Regions from separate parts of the Paenibacillus sp. 8b26 genome, predicted to be linked through region 1. Evidence: riboswitches for the same ligand, from Rfam matches in the RefSeq annotation. Region 1 holds a riboswitch; each other region holds the start of a gene.

What was found. Region 1 has a riboswitch for glycine ahead of ACQ4MX_RS21700 (alanine/glycine:cation symporter family protein). Riboswitches for the same ligand answer to the same signal wherever they lie in the genome.
Region 2: it holds a riboswitch for glycine, as region 1 does, so the genes downstream of both, sdaAB (L-serine ammonia-lyase, iron-sulfur-dependent subunit beta) here and ACQ4MX_RS21700 (alanine/glycine:cation symporter family protein) in region 1, are expected to answer to the same signal.
Region 3: it holds a riboswitch for glycine, as region 1 does, so the genes downstream of both, gcvT (glycine cleavage system aminomethyltransferase GcvT) here and ACQ4MX_RS21700 (alanine/glycine:cation symporter family protein) in region 1, are expected to answer to the same signal.

What each region holds. Positions count from the first base shown of each region.
Region 1 covers NZ_CP192445.1:4,650,886-4,656,362, forward strand. The annotation lists gene ACQ4MX_RS21685 (oxidoreductase) at 1-770, shown strand, start outside; partial or broken gene ACQ4MX_RS21690 (family 1 glycosylhydrolase) at 813-983, shown strand; gene ACQ4MX_RS21695 (glycoside hydrolase family 1 protein) at 1,038-2,495, shown strand; glycine riboswitch at 2,687-2,763, shown strand; glycine riboswitch at 2,781-2,875, shown strand; gene ACQ4MX_RS21700 (alanine/glycine:cation symporter family protein) at 3,034-4,452, shown strand; gene ACQ4MX_RS21705 (radical SAM protein) at 4,659-5,477, opposite strand, start outside.
Region 2 covers NZ_CP192445.1:2,772,951-2,778,427, forward strand. The annotation lists gene ACQ4MX_RS12740 (ABC transporter ATP-binding protein) at 1-262, opposite strand, end outside; gene ACQ4MX_RS12745 (ABC transporter ATP-binding protein) at 240-1,271, opposite strand; gene ACQ4MX_RS12750 (DUF6359 domain-containing protein) at 1,596-3,200, opposite strand; glycine riboswitch at 3,414-3,527, shown strand; gene sdaAB (L-serine ammonia-lyase, iron-sulfur-dependent subunit beta) at 3,737-4,426, shown strand; gene sdaAA (L-serine ammonia-lyase, iron-sulfur-dependent, subunit alpha) at 4,416-5,315, shown strand.
Region 3 covers NZ_CP192445.1:4,835,403-4,840,879, reverse strand. The annotation lists gene ACQ4MX_RS22550 (BglG family transcription antiterminator) at 1-116, opposite strand, end outside; gene ACQ4MX_RS22545 (PTS mannitol transporter subunit IICB) at 197-1,675, opposite strand; gene gcvH (glycine cleavage system protein GcvH) at 2,069-2,464, opposite strand; glycine riboswitch at 2,765-2,956, shown strand; glycine riboswitch at 2,957-3,053, shown strand; gene gcvT (glycine cleavage system aminomethyltransferase GcvT) at 3,134-4,234, shown strand; gene gcvPA (aminomethyl-transferring glycine dehydrogenase subunit GcvPA) at 4,365-5,477, shown strand, end outside.

The DNA.
Region 1 (5,477 bases):
TGGTGGAAAAGCCTTTTTGTGAAAACCTTGAGCAAGCGCGGGAACTGACCCAACTCGCCAAGGAACATAATCTCATCATTATGCCTTATCAAAACCGTAGGTTTGACAGCGATTATCTGGCGTTCAAGGAAGCTCTCCATTCCGGAAAACTGGGCGACATCGTCGAAATTGAATCCCATTACGATTATTTCCGTCCCGATGCCAGTATGCCCGGCGGCAATCCTGTCAACGGAATGTACTACGGACTCGGTGTTCATACATTGGACAGGCTCATCGCCTTATTTGGCAGACCGGAGCAAGTCGGGTATGACATCAAGTCCATTCGTACTCCTCAGGGCGCTGATGATTACAATGAAACCATATTGTATTACCCGGACAAAAAAGTGATTGTCAAAACCTCTCTTGTGGTGTGTCTGCCTTACCCGCAGTTCACCATTCACGGGACGAAAGGCAGCTTTGTCAAATGGGGGGACGATCAGCAGGAAACCTGGCTGAAAGCCGGCAAGACCCCGGATGCGGAAGGTTTCGGACTGGATGATCCGTCTTCCTATGGCAAGCTTAAATACGTGCTACCCGGTAGCAGTGAAGCTTTTGAAGAAACCATTCCTACACCGGTAGCAGATTATGGACAACTGTATGACTCATTGTATGAGTCAATCGTGAACGGCACACCCAAGCTGGTGAAGGACGAGGAGATTTTGCTGACAATTGAAATATTGGAAAACGGCTTTAAGCAGCCTTCTCCGTCCATCGTTGATTTCCGCCGATAGACTTGCCATCAAGAAAGGAAGTTACGCCATAACCAGTGTGAGGGTGCTTATAACGAAGATGGTAAAGGCTGGTCCACTCAGGACGTATCGCCACAAGGAATCAAGGGCTCTATTACAGAAGTGCCTACAGAAGACAATATGAAGCTGGTAGGTATTGATTTTTACCATCGTTACAAAGAAGATATCAAGCTGTTTGCGCAGGACAACACCTGATTGGAATGCTCCACAAGTGTTAACCTATAAACTAAGAAAAGAGGCTCTTATACTATGACTAAGACATTAAAAGGATTTCCGAAAAACTTTCTGTGGGGTGGGGCAACCGCAGCCAACCAATTGGAAGGCGCTTTTGACGTAGATGGAAAAGGATTGTCCAGTGCGGACGTAATTGCCTATGTACCCAAAGCAGAGCGCACAAACGATCATGCTATAGAGATTTCGTCCGAGCGGCTCGAAGACATTTTGGCTGGCAAGGTAAATGCCCGTTTTCCAAAGCGCGAAGGTGTGGACTTCTATCATCATTACAAAGAAGATATCGCATTGTTTGCGGAAATGGGCTTTAAGGTATTCCGTATGTCCATCAACTGGTCGCGGATTTTCCCGAATGGCGATGATGCAGAGCCGAATGAAGCAGGACTGCAATTTTACGACAATGTATTTGACGAGCTGCGCAAGTATGGGATAGAGCCACTGGTGACATTGTCCCATTACGAAACACCGCTAGGTCTGACACAGAAGTATAATGGGTGGCTGGGTCGCGAAGTAATACAGCACTACGTAAATTATGCCGAAACGGTGTTTACACGTTATAAGGATAAAGTGAAATACTGGCTGACTTTTAATGAGATCAATGTGATGACGATGAGTCCGTTCACAGGTGGCGGTGTGGTCATTGACCGTGTAGATAATAAGCAACAAGCGATCTATCAAGCCCTGCATCACCAGTTTGTGGCGAGCGCATTGGCGACAAAACGAGGCCATGAGATTATTCCTGGTTCTCAAATTGGCTGTATGCTGGCTCGTATGGAAAGCTATGCACATACGTGTAACCCGGAAGACGTGCTGAAAAGTCAGCATGAAAACCAGATGAATCTGTTCTTTACGGATGTACATGCCCGTGGGGAATATTCAAATTATATGAACCGTTATTTTGAAGAAAATAATATTGTCTTGCACACAGAACCCGGCGATGCCGAAATTCTGAAAAACAACACGGTCGATTACATCTCATTCAGCTATTACATGACCTTGACCGTCTCTGCAGGACCGGAAGGCGAGAAGGCAGCGGGGAACCTGATTGGCGGCGTGAAAAATCCGTATTTACAATCCTCTGACTGGGGCTGGCAGATTGATCCGATCGGCCTGCGTGTTACGCTGAACACATTATATGACCGTTATCAAAAGCCGCTGTTCATCGTGGAAAACGGCTTGGGTGCATATGACAAGGTGGAAGAAGACGGCTTCATTCACGACACGTATCGCATTGATTATTTGCGCCAGCATATCGCTCAAATGAAGGAAGCGATTGCGGACGGTGTGGATCTGATCGGTTACACTAGCTGGGGACCTATCGACCTCGTGAGTATGTCCACTTCCGAAATGTCCAAGCGTTACGGATTTATTTATGTTGATCTGGACGATGACGGTAACGGAACACTGAAGCGCTCCAAGAAGGATTCTTTTGACTGGTACAAAAATGTAATTGCCACCAACGGCGAAGAACTGTAATTCAAGCTAACTGAATATAACCCAATATGGCCTGGGGGCGGGGGCGACAGAGAACATCATGAGGATGAATCTGGCTGCGCCCGCCTTTATTTTATAGGCTCATCTTAAGATAACCAAACGACTTCACAAATTTTTCACTTGTAAAAAGCTGAAAGTTTTCTGTATAATAAAAAACAATTTCATATGTCTGGTTGATGTTTGCGGGAGATGGAACGTAAGTTCCGACCGAAGGGGCAAAACTCTCAGGTGCTTGGGCTGATTACAGCAACAAGCGGGACCGTAAACGGACAGAACTCTGGAGAGACCCTTAATTGGGCGCCGAAGGTGCACCGCAGATATCATCTGCTTAAACTCTCAGGCAAAAGGACAGAGACGCGAATAACCTGTGACAGGGGATGCCCTAGGCTTTTTTATGAGCTGTAGTGGCTGAATCCTGCACAAGACGGTTGTATTTTTTCGTGCCTTTAACCTCTCCAGGAGTCGAATCAGCGGATTTGACTCTTTTTTGTTTTTTAATATGCTGGAGGAGCGGGTTGAAATGAATTTGGTACATGTGTTAGAAACGATTAGCAGTTGGATATGGGGGGCTCCTCTGATCATTCTCGTCATGGGAACAGGTCTGTGGCTGACCATACGTTTGAAAATGTTGCAGGTTTTCCGCCTGCCTCTGGCGATCAAACTGATTGGCAAGGCCCCAAATGAAGGTAGCGGGGATGTCAGCAGCTTTGCGGCCCTGAGTACGGCGCTGGCGGCTACAGTAGGTACAGGAAGTATTGTCGGCGTCGCGACAGCGATAAAACTGGGCGGACCGGGTGCCTTGTTCTGGATGGTTGTTGCAGCCTTTTTCGGGATGGCGACGAAATATGCGGAAGGTGTGCTTGCGGTAAAATACCGGGTGAAGGATCGGAATGGACAATTTTCCGGCGGCCCGATGTATTATATTGAAAAAGGGCTTGGACGCCGCTTTAAACCGCTGGCGATGCTATTCGCCTTTTCCGGGATGCTGGTGGCGCTGTTCGGGATTGGAACGTTTCCGCAGGTCAAAGCGATTGTATCCTCGACCGAAAACAGCTTTGGTGTTCCGCCGATTGTAACGGCAGTGATCATTGCTACTCTTACGGGACTCGTTACCATTGGAGGACTCAAGAGCATTGCCAAGGTATCGACCAAAGTGGTCCCTTTCAAAACAGGCTTGTACGTACTGATCTGTATGATCGTATTGATTCGGTTCGCCGATCAGATTCCTGCCGCACTCGCGCTTGTGCTGCATTCGGCATTTTCCACGACGTCTGCGACGGGTGGATTTGCCGGGGCTACGATTATGCTGGCGATGCGCAGCGGGGTAGCCAGAGGGATTTTTGCCAATGAGGCCGGATTGGGAAGCGCACCGATTGCAGCCGCAGCTGCCAAAACCAAATGGCCTGCGGAGCAGGGGTTGATTTCCATGACAGGTGTCTTTATAGATACGATGATTATTTGTGTGATGACCGGGTTGACGCTGCTGGTTAGCGGCGTATGGAGCGGTCCTACCGATGCGGGCTTGATGACGCAGCAAGCTTTCTCCAGCGCATTCCCGCTTGGTGCGGAACTGCTCACAATCATTCTGATTATGTTCGCGTTCACCACGATGCTTGGCTGGAACTACTACGGAGAACGCTGTGTTGAATATTTGCTGGGTGTCAAATGGATTAAACCGTACCGTTATCTGTTCATTGCGCTGGTTGCCGGAGGCGCGTTTATTAAGCTGGATGCGATCTGGTTACTGGCAGATATCTTTAACGCCATGATGGCCTTCCCGAACTTGATTGCACTGCTTGGCTTGTCGGGAATTGTAGTTGCAGAAACCCGTACCTATATGGATTCCCTGTATCCCAACAAGAAAAAGGGAATACTCGCAGGTGCCAGTGCAGGAGCAGCCATAGACATAGAAGAAAAAGGACAAACAGTCAGCTCGTAAAGAAACAAAGAAAAGGGAGTGTCCCTCAGCCATTACAGCTGGGAGGCACTCCCTTTTTGCGTTATAGAGCAGGATGAAGCTCGGGCGCTCTATAGATATGTGTACTTAGCTTACTTTAGGATTAGCTTAAATTGCCGGGTACAGATTTGGACAGACGGCCAGTTGTAATCGCTGTAGGTCGTACAGCAGGACGAATAATCTTCATGTTATTTCACCTCCTCCGATTGGGATTGCAGCCACACCGTACGCAAGGTTCGCTTGATCTGCCGTTTTTCGTAGGAGCAAGGGCGGTTCCCCGTGCGCATCCGGTACAGGGGACAATGATTCCCCTGACAGGCAGGTCGGAAAAAGCAGGCTTGGCACTTTGCGTCCGTTTCTTCACCTGAAGTGGTCCACAGTGCCATTTTATCGAGATCCAGCTCCATACTCCCATCTCCGTGAATCTGGCCCAACTGATTGTTTTCCTGATCTATGGCGACTGAGCATTTGTACAGCTTTCCGTCTGATCCGACAATCAGGGAATTGGGCTTGGCTGCGTAGCATATGGCTCCTGTAGGGAGCAGGATATCCGAGATAAAGGAGCTGACAGTCAATCCCTGTGCAATGGCTGCTTCGTTAAACTCCCATATTTTACGGTCTTTCGTACGGTCGTCGCATACGGGCAAATTCAGATCATTTTCGCCCCCCATACAGCCGACAGGCCGGAAATATACTTTAAATCGGGGATCATCTGCAAACCATTCCGTAAGCTGCGGGATAAAGTCAGTGACGGCCTCCAGGTTACTGTTATCGAAGTTAACGCGCAAATTAATCTCAAACGGTCGTTGTACGTCTTTTAAAGACAGAAGATTATCGACGATACGACGGAATGTACCGCCTCCGCCATGCAGCCCGCGTCGTGCATCGTGGACTTCCTCGCTGCCGTCGAGCGTAACCATGAATCGTTCCACACGCCAGTCCAACAGCTGCTCAAATCGTTCACGGGACAAATAGTAGCCGTTCGTCGAAATTTCTGCGCCATAGAG
Region 2 (5,477 bases), 1.9 Mb from region 1:
GATGGCGGTTGTTACGGCTCAAGGCCGTTAGGTCATTTCCGTTAAAAAGAATTTGCCCGCTCGTCAGCTTGTTCAGCCCGATAATCGTTCTGCCCGTTGTCGTTTTGCCACAGCCGGATTCTCCTACCAGCCCATACGTCTGACCCGCCTCAATGCTGATGGACACACCATCTACCGCTTTTACCTGATCGACCACACGCTGGAAGAAACCACCGCGCACCGGATAATGGACTCTCAGATCATTTAGCTCCAGCAGTGCCATGAGCAGCTCCCCCCTTTGCCTCGTCTTCAAAATGAAAATGCTGATAACATGTACAGCGGACCCAATGCCCGGGAGAAACCTCACTTAAATGGGGATGATCCTCATGCACCTCATGCTGAATCCAGGGGATACGTGGAGCAAAGCGGCAGCTATTGCGGGGAATATCCTGCAAGGAAGGGACGATTCCTCCGATGACGTGCAACGGTTCTCCCTTGGTATGCGATCCCGGCATGGATGCAAGCAAAGAGCGCGTATACGGATGCTGGGGCTGTCGGAACAATTCAAAAACATTGGCGCTTTCCACGATTTCTCCGGCATACATGACCACCACGCGGTCCGCCACCTCTGCCACAACGCCAAGATCGTGCGTAATCAGGATAATGCCGCTTCCAGTCTCCTGTTGAAGCTGCTTGAGCAAGTCGAGAATTTGAGATTGAATGGTTACATCGAGCGCTGTAGTCGGCTCGTCTGCAATAATGAGGGAAGGACGACAAGCTATGGCAATGGCGATCATCACACGCTGCCGCATCCCCCCTGACAGCTCATGCGGATACTGGTCGTATACACGTACGGGATTCGGAATATCCACACTCTCCAGCAATTCCAGCACACGTGCCTTTTTCTGCTTCGTAGAGAGGGTCGTATGGTAATCGAGGTTTTCCTCAATTTGCTTACCAATGCTCATTAGCGGATTCAGCGCGGTCAGCGGGTCCTGAAAAATCATGCCGATGCCTGCTCCGCGGATTTTGTTCATTTGCCCTGTGGAGAGGCGATTCAGATCCGTGCCTTTAAAAAGAATCTGTCCCTGCACGCGGGCACGCTCCAGATCGTGCAGTTGTGCTATCGAAAGCGCCAGCGCGCTTTTGCCGCAGCCGGATTCCCCGACCACAGCCAGCACCTCATTGGGGTTGACCGTCAGATCGAGATGGTCAACTGCGGGGTAATATTGATCCTTAATGCGAAAAGATACCGTTAACCCTTTGATCTCCAACACCGGCTCGATACTCAATGTGTGTGCTTCCTCCGTTCTCCATGGCCTTGTCCTGCTTATGCACGCCACGCTTGATGTTAAACCTCTCATAAACATTACATACCGATTTAGTCGGAATAATTTGAATTCATCCTATCACCAGTATATGGATATATCAATTAAGATTAGACTATCATCATCATTGATAAAACCAATGATTCAGCAGCAGCGCGACCTTTCTGGCACAAAATGTAATGAAATAACCAACCACAGGTTAATTTTCAGCGCAAAAAAAGCCGCCTGACCCCCTTAAAGGGATCAAGCGACTGGCTGGTCCAGCTCAAATTGTGCTCTCTTCGTTAGTTACGAAGCCGCTCCATAGGAGCCGGATTTGAACGTTCTTGGATCGTACCATTTGTAGCCCGCTGCCGGAGCAGCCCAAGGCTCAGGCTGCGGTTCCGTGGAAGCCGCAGGCTCCTCGAACGGCAGCAACTGTGTTGGCTGGTCCAGCGTCAGGCCCGCTACATCGGACAGCTTCGTATAGTCCTGCTTCCATGCGAGCCATTGGACCGTCTGTACCAGGAAGGTGGAATCGTCCACTTCCTTGAATCCATCGTACGTCTTCTTCGACTGTCCGTTTTCCTCACGTACATATTTCGGCGTGGCATCCTCAACTGGGGAAGAATCACCGATAAACGCTGCCTTGCCCTGACCTACCTTGGCTACAGCAGCATAAGGTCCTTCAGCACGCCCCCCGCCGTTATAGACACCCTGGTCCACGGCATTACCCCATTTTTTCGTGCCTGTAGGAATATAAGCGATTCCTTTCGCCTTGGTCGGGTCAATAATCGCCAGTGTAGAACCAGCATGCATTGCTATCGAACGTACACCCTTCGTAATGCCAAAGGATTGATCTGCCGCTACGATATCCGTAGCGTTCACGTCACCAAGTGCATTGTAGCGGAAACGAACGCCAAAGTTCGTCGCCAGCCAGTCGGAACTGGTTAATCCCTGCATAGCTGGTGATGCAGCTTCTTCTGTAGTCATCCCTTTGGCCGGATTGGAATAGGCTCCACGGCGGTAGCCGTTCATAACCTCAGAGGAATCCCAACGGTTTTTGTTCCGGTCAGCGTTATAGTGGTCAGAAATGAAGAAAATACTGCCTCCATTCTTCACATATTGCACCAGAGCAGCTTGCTCGGATGCCTTAAAGGCAACATTGGCTTCACCAATGATGAACACATCATATGGACGTAGCTTGTCGTACGTTATAGCCTGCTCGCCATAGGTAAAAGGAATGGAACGGTCCAACGGGTCCACGGTGAAACCAGCATTACGCAGTCCGCCCGCAAAATCGGAAAAGGCTCCATCAATAACCCAATCTGCTGCTCCGGCTGTCTGTGCGTGCGTATTATCGAACAGCACTTTTTTGCCTTTTCCATCCGGTAATGTCGTACCGGGTTGACCCGGGGTACCAGGATCAGGTTCGCCCGGATCACCAGGATTTCCAGGCTCGCTTCCGCTTACTAGCTCCACAGCGCTTGGGCTTTTCACGCCGCCAAAATTGTTATAGGCACCGAGCGCACCCGTCACGCGAATTTTACTGCCGATCAGCTCAGGATGGCCTGACAGCCCAAATGCTCCTCTATACGCGGATGTCAGTTGTACATTTAACAGATTAGACGTATTACGTTCACTCGCCTGATCCGCAATCAGTACGTTAAAATCGTTTGCAAACGGGGCAGAGAAATTAGCCGTTTTCGATCCGGTAGCATGTCCGACGACGTAGCCTTCTACCGTCACCGTACCTCCGCTGCTTTGACGCTGAAGCGCTTCCGCTACCGTCAACGAGCCCTCTGCCTTGACCTGGCCGAATGGAACGAAGAGTCCTACCAGCAGTGATACGATTGCCGCCAGATGCAGCATTCCTTTTAAGCGTGAACCTGTGAACCGGAAACCTTTTACCATACGTAAATGTCCCTCCCATTATTCCATAAATTAGCTTGTCCTCTATCAGATTAGCTATCAACCTTCTAATTCCTTCCTGTTTTCATCCATAATTATGTAAAATTTAATCTTTTTTATTGAGAAGGTACCTGATTCTGTAAAATCCCAACCTGTGATTGACACCGGGCATGGCATACATTACGCTTAGGAGGAAATGTTGAACGGTATACGCGAATGAAGATGACGGGAGAGTCTGTCCGGGAAGCACATCCCGGCGGCACCGAAGGAGCAAGACGCCAGCACCCGGCTGGCGGATAATCTCTCAGGTCCATGAATCGCCATCTGACGCAACTCTGGAGAGAGCGCAAGCCACCCAAGGGGTAAGGCGGTATACACCCGCACGAAACTCTCAGGTAACGAGGACAGAGATAAGGGAAATTTCCTTATCCTGTCCTTTTTTGTGCTTACATGCTGCGTCAGCATTAGAAACCGTCGCACCCGCGCAAGGCGCGGCAGCACCATATACTATGGTATTCAAACATACAGGGGGCCACACCATGCGTTTCAAAGATGTATTTTCCATTATTGGTCCGGCTATGACCGGACCCTCCAGCTCGCATACCGCAGGCGCAGTGCGGCTCGCACGTGTTGCCCGGCACTGGCTCGGTGCGCAACCTGACCGGGCCCGCCTGACGCTGTACGGCTCATTTGCCGATACGTACAAGGGACACGGCACAGACCTGGCACTCATCGCCGGATTGCTGAATTACGATACAGACGACCACCGGATTCCGGATGCGGAGCAATGTGCAGAGCAAGCCGGGATGGAAGTAGAGTTCGCTGTCAGCGGACTGCCCGCCCCCCATCCGAACACGGTCCGCTTCGAGCTATGGAAAGGTGAAGACCAGCGCACGCTGCTAGGCTCCTCCATCGGCGGCGGAAACATTCATGTCCAGCAGCTTAACGAGTTCCGGGTTAATCTGACCGGAGAGCTGCCTACGCTGGTGCTTCTTCACTCGGATAAGCCCGGAACATTGGGCGCGGTGACTTCGGCGCTGGGTGCAGCTGACATTAACATTGCCTACATGCATGTGGATCGCAAAGGCCGGGATGGCGAAGCACTCACTGCTATCGAAACCGATAGCCCCGCTCCGGCTGAATTAGTTGCCGAGCTGCGGGCTTTGCCTCATATGTATGAAATCAAAATGATTAATTTGAAAAAAGGAGCTGAATCCGATGCGGTTTAGCCATCTGCATGAATTAGGTGCCTTGTGCGCCGAGGAATCCACTACGATTGGTCGCCTGATGATCAAGGAACAGGTACAAGAGACGAACACACCGGAGGAAGAAATCTTCCGACAAATGGCTGATTATTATGAAGTCATGAAGGAAGCCGTTCATCGCGGGCAAACACAGGACACGGTATCCCGCAGCGGATTGACGGGCGGCGACGGCAAACGCTTGGCGGAATATTTGCGTGCTGGAGAAACCTGCTCTGGCGATGCCTCGGCACTCGCCATGGCGTATGCCCTCTCCGTGTCGGAGGTCAATGCGTCTATGGGGCGCATTGTCGCTACGCCCACCGCAGGCTCATGCGGGGTCATCCCCGGCGTGTTCATCAGCGCGCAGGAGCGATTCGGCTGGGATGACGAGCATATGGTGCGCGGACTGTTCGCCGCTGGAGCGATTGGCTACGTGATCGCCAACAATTCCTTCATCTCCGGTGCGGAGGGAGGCTGTCAGGCCGAGATTGGCTCAGCCATCGGGATGGCCGCAGGGGCCATGGTCGAGCTGCGTGGCGGTACGCCAGAGCAGGCCATCCATGCAGTAGGCCTCGCGCTCAAGAACACGCTCGGCCTGATTTGCGACCCCGTCGCCGGACTCGTGGAGATTCCGTGCATCGTGCGCAACGGGCTGGGAGCCGTGACCGCGCTTGCCGCCGCGGATATGGCTCTGGCGGGTGTGCGCAGCGCCATCCCGTCTGACGAAGTCATCGACGTGATGCTCGAAGTCGGCAGCGCGATGCCGTCCAAGCACCGCGAGACCGCCAAAGGCGGCCTGGCCCAAACGCCGACCGGCAAGCGTCTGACGGAGTCGCTTACGCGCAACATTCCAGCCAAGAAGGATAAGTCGTAGCTTCTAAGCGGTAACCCTCCTCCCGCATGTAAATCGGGAGACACTTCCATTTTATCAAAGAACGGTTTTTTTATGATTTTAGAAGGATTGTAGAAGCTTTTCTCACTGGTCACAATAGCGATTGGAACAACGGTCCGTTCGCGAAGCGTCCATCTGAGTGCC
Region 3 (5,477 bases), 180 kb from region 1:
CGGTGAACCGTCCTTGTGCTGACATTGATCTTCTCGGCAATTTCCCCGGCAGTTACCTCTTTGGACTGCTCCAGAAGATATTCCACGATGTCACGTTGTCGTTTCGTAATATTCATAAGCGCATACCGTTCCTTCCCAAGCTCATCCCCTCCGCAGAATACCTACTGCACACAGGCGGCCTGACTACTACGGTGGATTAAGAATCGGATTTCAGACGTTCCACCAGCGCTTCGTATTCAGGGCTCTTCAGGAAATTGTCAATGGAAATGTGCTCGGCATTCGGAGCTACCGTTTTAGCCCGGTCTGTCAACGTTTTTTGCGTAATGACAATATCTGCATCCTGCGGAATCTCACTGATTGCCGTGTTCGTTACCGTAACGTCCACACCCGCCTGCTTCATTTTTTTGCGTAAAATCGAGGCGCCCATAGCGCTTGAGCCCATACCTGCATCACAGGAAAAGACGATCTTGTTCACATCTGATTTATCCTTGACCGTTTGAACTTCGGCAATCTCCGCAGCACGATCAGCTTCGCGGTTATCTTCCGTTACAGTAGCGTTTTCGCTTGCACCCTTGCTTTGAGTTTTCATATCCTTCATGCGGGATGCCGCTTCCTCTAGATCCTCTTCTTTTTGCTTACCTGTCTTGAGTAACACAGCAGCAACAGCAAACGATACGACCGCAGCAGCGATCACACCGCTCAGCATTGGCAAATATCCACCTTTTGGCGTCATCAGGAAATAAGCAATGATACTACCCGGTGAAGGAGCTGCAACCAGTCCGGCACCTGTCAGCATGAAACAGAACGTTCCCACTACGCCCCCAGCTATAGCAGCAAGAATCAGAATCGGCTTCATCAAAATATAAGGGAAATAAATTTCATGAATCCCGCCGAAAAAGTGAATGATGACCGCACCGGGAGCCGACGACTTCGCAGAACCTTTACCAAACAGGCAGTAGGCCAGCAAAATACCGAGCCCCGGTCCAGGGTTGGATTCCAGCATGAACAAAACGGATTTGCCTGTTCTTGAAGCTTCCTCCAGCGCAATCGGACTCAATACTCCGTGGTTCAGCGCGTTGTTTAAAAACAATACTTTTCCGGGCTCAATAATGAGGTTGACGAGCGGCAAAAGCCCTGCGTTCACGAGGAACTGTACCCCTGCTGACAACACTTGACTGATGATTTGTACTACCGGGCCGATTGCCACATGGGCAAGCAACGCTAAAATCGCCCCGATAATCCCTGCCGAGAAGTTATTGACCAGCATTTCAAAGCCTGATTTAACTTTGCCGTCAATCGCTTTGTCGAATTTCTTCAATATCCATGCAGCCAGCGGACCAGCTATCATCGCGCCGAGAAACATCGGAATGTCCGCCCCGACAATGACACCCATCGTCATAATGGCCCCGATCACACCTCCGCGCTGTCCGTGAATCATTGTGCCACCTGTATAACCGATTAGCAGCGGCAGCAAATAATTTTTCATCGGATCAACCAGTTGTGCAAACCCCTCATTTGGGAACCATCCGGTCGGAATAAAAAGTGCCGTGATCAATCCCCATGCGATAAAGGCCCCCATATTGGGCATAACCATACCACTGAGAAAACGGCCAAAACGCTGTACGGCAACGCGCGCTCCTCCGTTTGAACTGGACTTTGTGTCCACTGTGCTCATATTCATATCCTCCTTATAGGTAAAAAGCATCACTACCTTTTCTTAAAATTCATACTAAATGACAACGCTATCTTCTTCAACGAAATGAAAACGTACTTTCGTCATGAACGTTGATGACAACATTTAAATTTAAGATAAACAGGCGCGAAATCATTCTGCATAATTCCTCTTAATATGGCCTGTAACACGAGTATTTAGTCGAAAAACCATCCTGTCATCGGTACAATTTATGTATGAGGTCTATCCTCTAAACAAGAGAAAAACACGTAATTACGCTTGCAAAAAAAGACAGCAAAAATAGCCGCTATGCCAATTCATCGCGACTATTTTTATACAAAATCGAGCGGACAAACGCCGCCCTTATTCAATTATCCAATCTACATTGCCCCATTATTACTCATTGGCAGTCAACTGCTCGTACTGATCCGCAGACAGCAGCTTGCTTAATGCCCCCTCCAGATCTTCCCCAATCTTCACTTCGATCATCCAGCCTTTTTCGTAAGGAGATTCGTTGACCAGCTCAGGCGTACCTTCCAGCGCTTCATTCACCTTCAACACCGTTCCCGTTACTGGAGCGAACAGGTCGGATACTGTCTTTACCGATTCAATAGTACCAATCTCCGCCCCCTGCTCAATCGTTGCTCCCTCCCCAGGCAGCTCCACAAAAACGATATCGCCCAGTTGATGCTGTGCAAAGTCCGTAATACCGATTCGTACCGTTCCATCCTCTGTGCGCTGAACCCATTCATGTTCTTCCGTGTACCACAATTGCTGCTTCACTTCACTCATCCTGCTCCGCCTCGCTTTCATATGGATTACATCGTTTTGCCTACCCGTCTATGACAGGTTAAGATTATGACAACTAGAACTATCATGTCAATAATACTAACAAAAATATTTCACATTACTCCATATATCTTTCTAACTAAAAATACGACAGATTATAACAAACGCTTACATATCCTTATTTATGAATAAAATGTTTTTAATAATGTTTTTCATGACATTTTTGTTGACATTTCGAATAAATTTGCGTATTAATGGGTTATAACAAGTGCTTTTGGAAACACCTAATAATTGTAAACGCGGATGAACGTGGAGGGAGAGACTGTCAACACTCGCATCACTGTTGCCACCTGTAAAACAAGGCAGCAAGCGAGTCGGATCAAGCTGTAACCAACCGGCAGGGCCGGATGACGTATAGCTGATCCAGAGGCAGCGCCGAAGGAGTAAACCTGCACCGCAGGTGAATCTCTCAGGCAAAAGGACCTCTGCCGGACGCATCTCTGGAGAGCATTCGCCATACAGGCGGATCACCCAAGGGGAAACCCGGTACACACCGGGGTAACTCTCAGGTATCAAGGACAGAGCTGAAAAAAAGTGTGTGGACTGCCGTCCATACGTTTTTTTCGGCCTGTCTTTTTTGTTTAGCCGATCATACCGGATAGGAGTGGAAAAATGACTAACTTGCGAAAAACGCCGCTGCATTCATCCTACAGCACGCTGTCGGGGGTTCGTTGCATTGATTTTGGCGGCTGGGAGCTGCCTGTACAGTTCAGTGGCATTCAAAAGGAACATGAGGCCGTCCGGCAACATGCAGGATTATTCGATGTATCGCATATGGGTGAATTCTTGGTCGAGGGCCAGGAAGCCGAAACATTTCTGCAACAGGTGACGACGAACGATGTCAGCCAATTGGAGCCGGGCCAGGCCCAATATTCGCTCCTGTGTTACCCGGATGGAGGTGTAGTAGACGACCTCCTTGTCTACTATAAAGGGCCGGAGCGTTACATGCTCGTTGTGAATGCCTCCAACATCGATAAGGATTGGGATTGGCTGCTTCGCCATGCGCCTGCATCCGTTCATCTGGAAAACGTATCAGATGCGGTGGCACTGCTGGCGTTGCAAGGGCCTGAAGCTGCACGTATTGCCGCCGCCGTGACAGACACGGACATTACAAAGCTGGCCTCCTTCCGATTCAGCGAGGATGTGCAATTGTTCGGAGCAAAAGCGCTCGTCTCCCGCACCGGATACACAGGGGAAGACGGCTTTGAATTTTATGTGCCTGCTGCGAATGCACCGGCAGTGTGGGACGGATTGCTTCGCATCGGTGAGCCGTATGGTCTGGTTCCCGCCGGACTTGGAGCCCGGGATACACTGCGTTTCGAGGCGCGGCTGCCGCTGTACGGACAGGAGCTGTCCGCCACGATTTCACCGCTGGAAGCTGGTTTAGGCTTCTTCGTCAAGCTGAATAAGGGAGATTTTATCGGCAAAGCAGCTCTGCAACGCCAGAAAGAACAAGGTATTCCGCGCAAGCTGATCGGGCTGGAAATGCTTGACCGTGGCATACCGCGTGCCCATTACCCCGTGTTCGCGGAAGGGCAGCAAATTGGCGAGGTCACAACTGGAACCCAGTCGCCCACCTTAAAACGTAATCTGGGTTTGGCTCTGGTGGACAGTCGTTTTAGTTCCCTATCCACGCCGCTGGAGGTCGAGATTCGTGGCAAGCGCCTGCGCGCCGAGGTGGTAGCCTCACCCTTTTATAAACGTCCACGCTGATTTAAACGCTCGTCTTACTATAACTATCGTGATCCGTTACTAACCGCTGCCCAGTTGGCACTCGTTTATTAATCATTTGTTAATCGTTTTACGTTTTTACGATCTTGTTGGTTGAAAGGAGCCAGACCCAATGAAACAGCATCGTTATCTTCCCATGACCGAGCAAGATCAAGCTGAAATGCTGCGCGTGGTCGGCGCATCGTCCATCGACGATTTATTCAGCGATATTCCTGAGGCGATCCGGTATAAGGGGGAGCTGCCCCTGTCTTCTCGGTTAGACGAAAGAGCCTTAACCCGCCACTTATCAGGACTGGCCGGGCAAAATGCCAATACAGACACGCACGCCAGCTTTCTCGGCGCAGGGATTTACGATCATCATATTCCGTCCGTCATCCAGCATATCACTTCACGCTCGGAATTTTATACAGCCTACACTCCTTATCAGCCGGAGGTAAGCCAGGGCGAGTTGCAAGCCATCTTCGAATTTCAATCGTATATATGCGAATTAACAGGCATGGCTGTAGCCAATGCCAGCATGTATGATGGAGCGACTGCGCTGGCAGAAGCAGGCTCATTGGCTGCCGCTGCCACCCGCCGCAAGCAGCTTATCGTATCGCGGACCGTCCATCCGGAGGCACGTCAGGTATTGGCAGCCTATGCGCGCGGGCTGGATTTGGATATCGTGGAGATCGACTGTGCAGATGGTGTAACTGACGTGAAGGCATTAATGGCGGCCATATCGGAGCAGACGGCGGCAGTTTTGGTCCAAAGCCCTAATTTTTTCGGGGCCGTGGAAAATCTGAAGCCGATGGCTGACCTGATCCATGCCCACAAGGGTCTTATGGTTGTCAGCGCCAATCCGCTGGCGCTGGGCTTGCTGGAAGCACCTGGTAAGCAGGGCGCGGATATTGTCGTAGGAGACGCGCAGCCGCTCGGCATCTCCTCCTCCCTCGGTGGCCCAACCTGTGGTTACTTTGCCGTTTCTCAGGCGCATATGCGCCGTATCCCCGGACGTATAGTGGGCCAGACCACAGATCGCAACGGTAAACGCGGCTTCGTGCTAACCTTACAGGCACGGGAGCAGCATATCCGCCGGGAAAAGGCCACCTCTAACATATGCTCCAATCAGGCGTTGCTCGCCTTATCTGCCTCTGTGTATTTGTCCGTCATGGGTAGACAGGGCATCGCGGAAGTAGCCGAGCTAAACTTGCACAAAAGCCGTTACGCATTGGAGCAACTACTC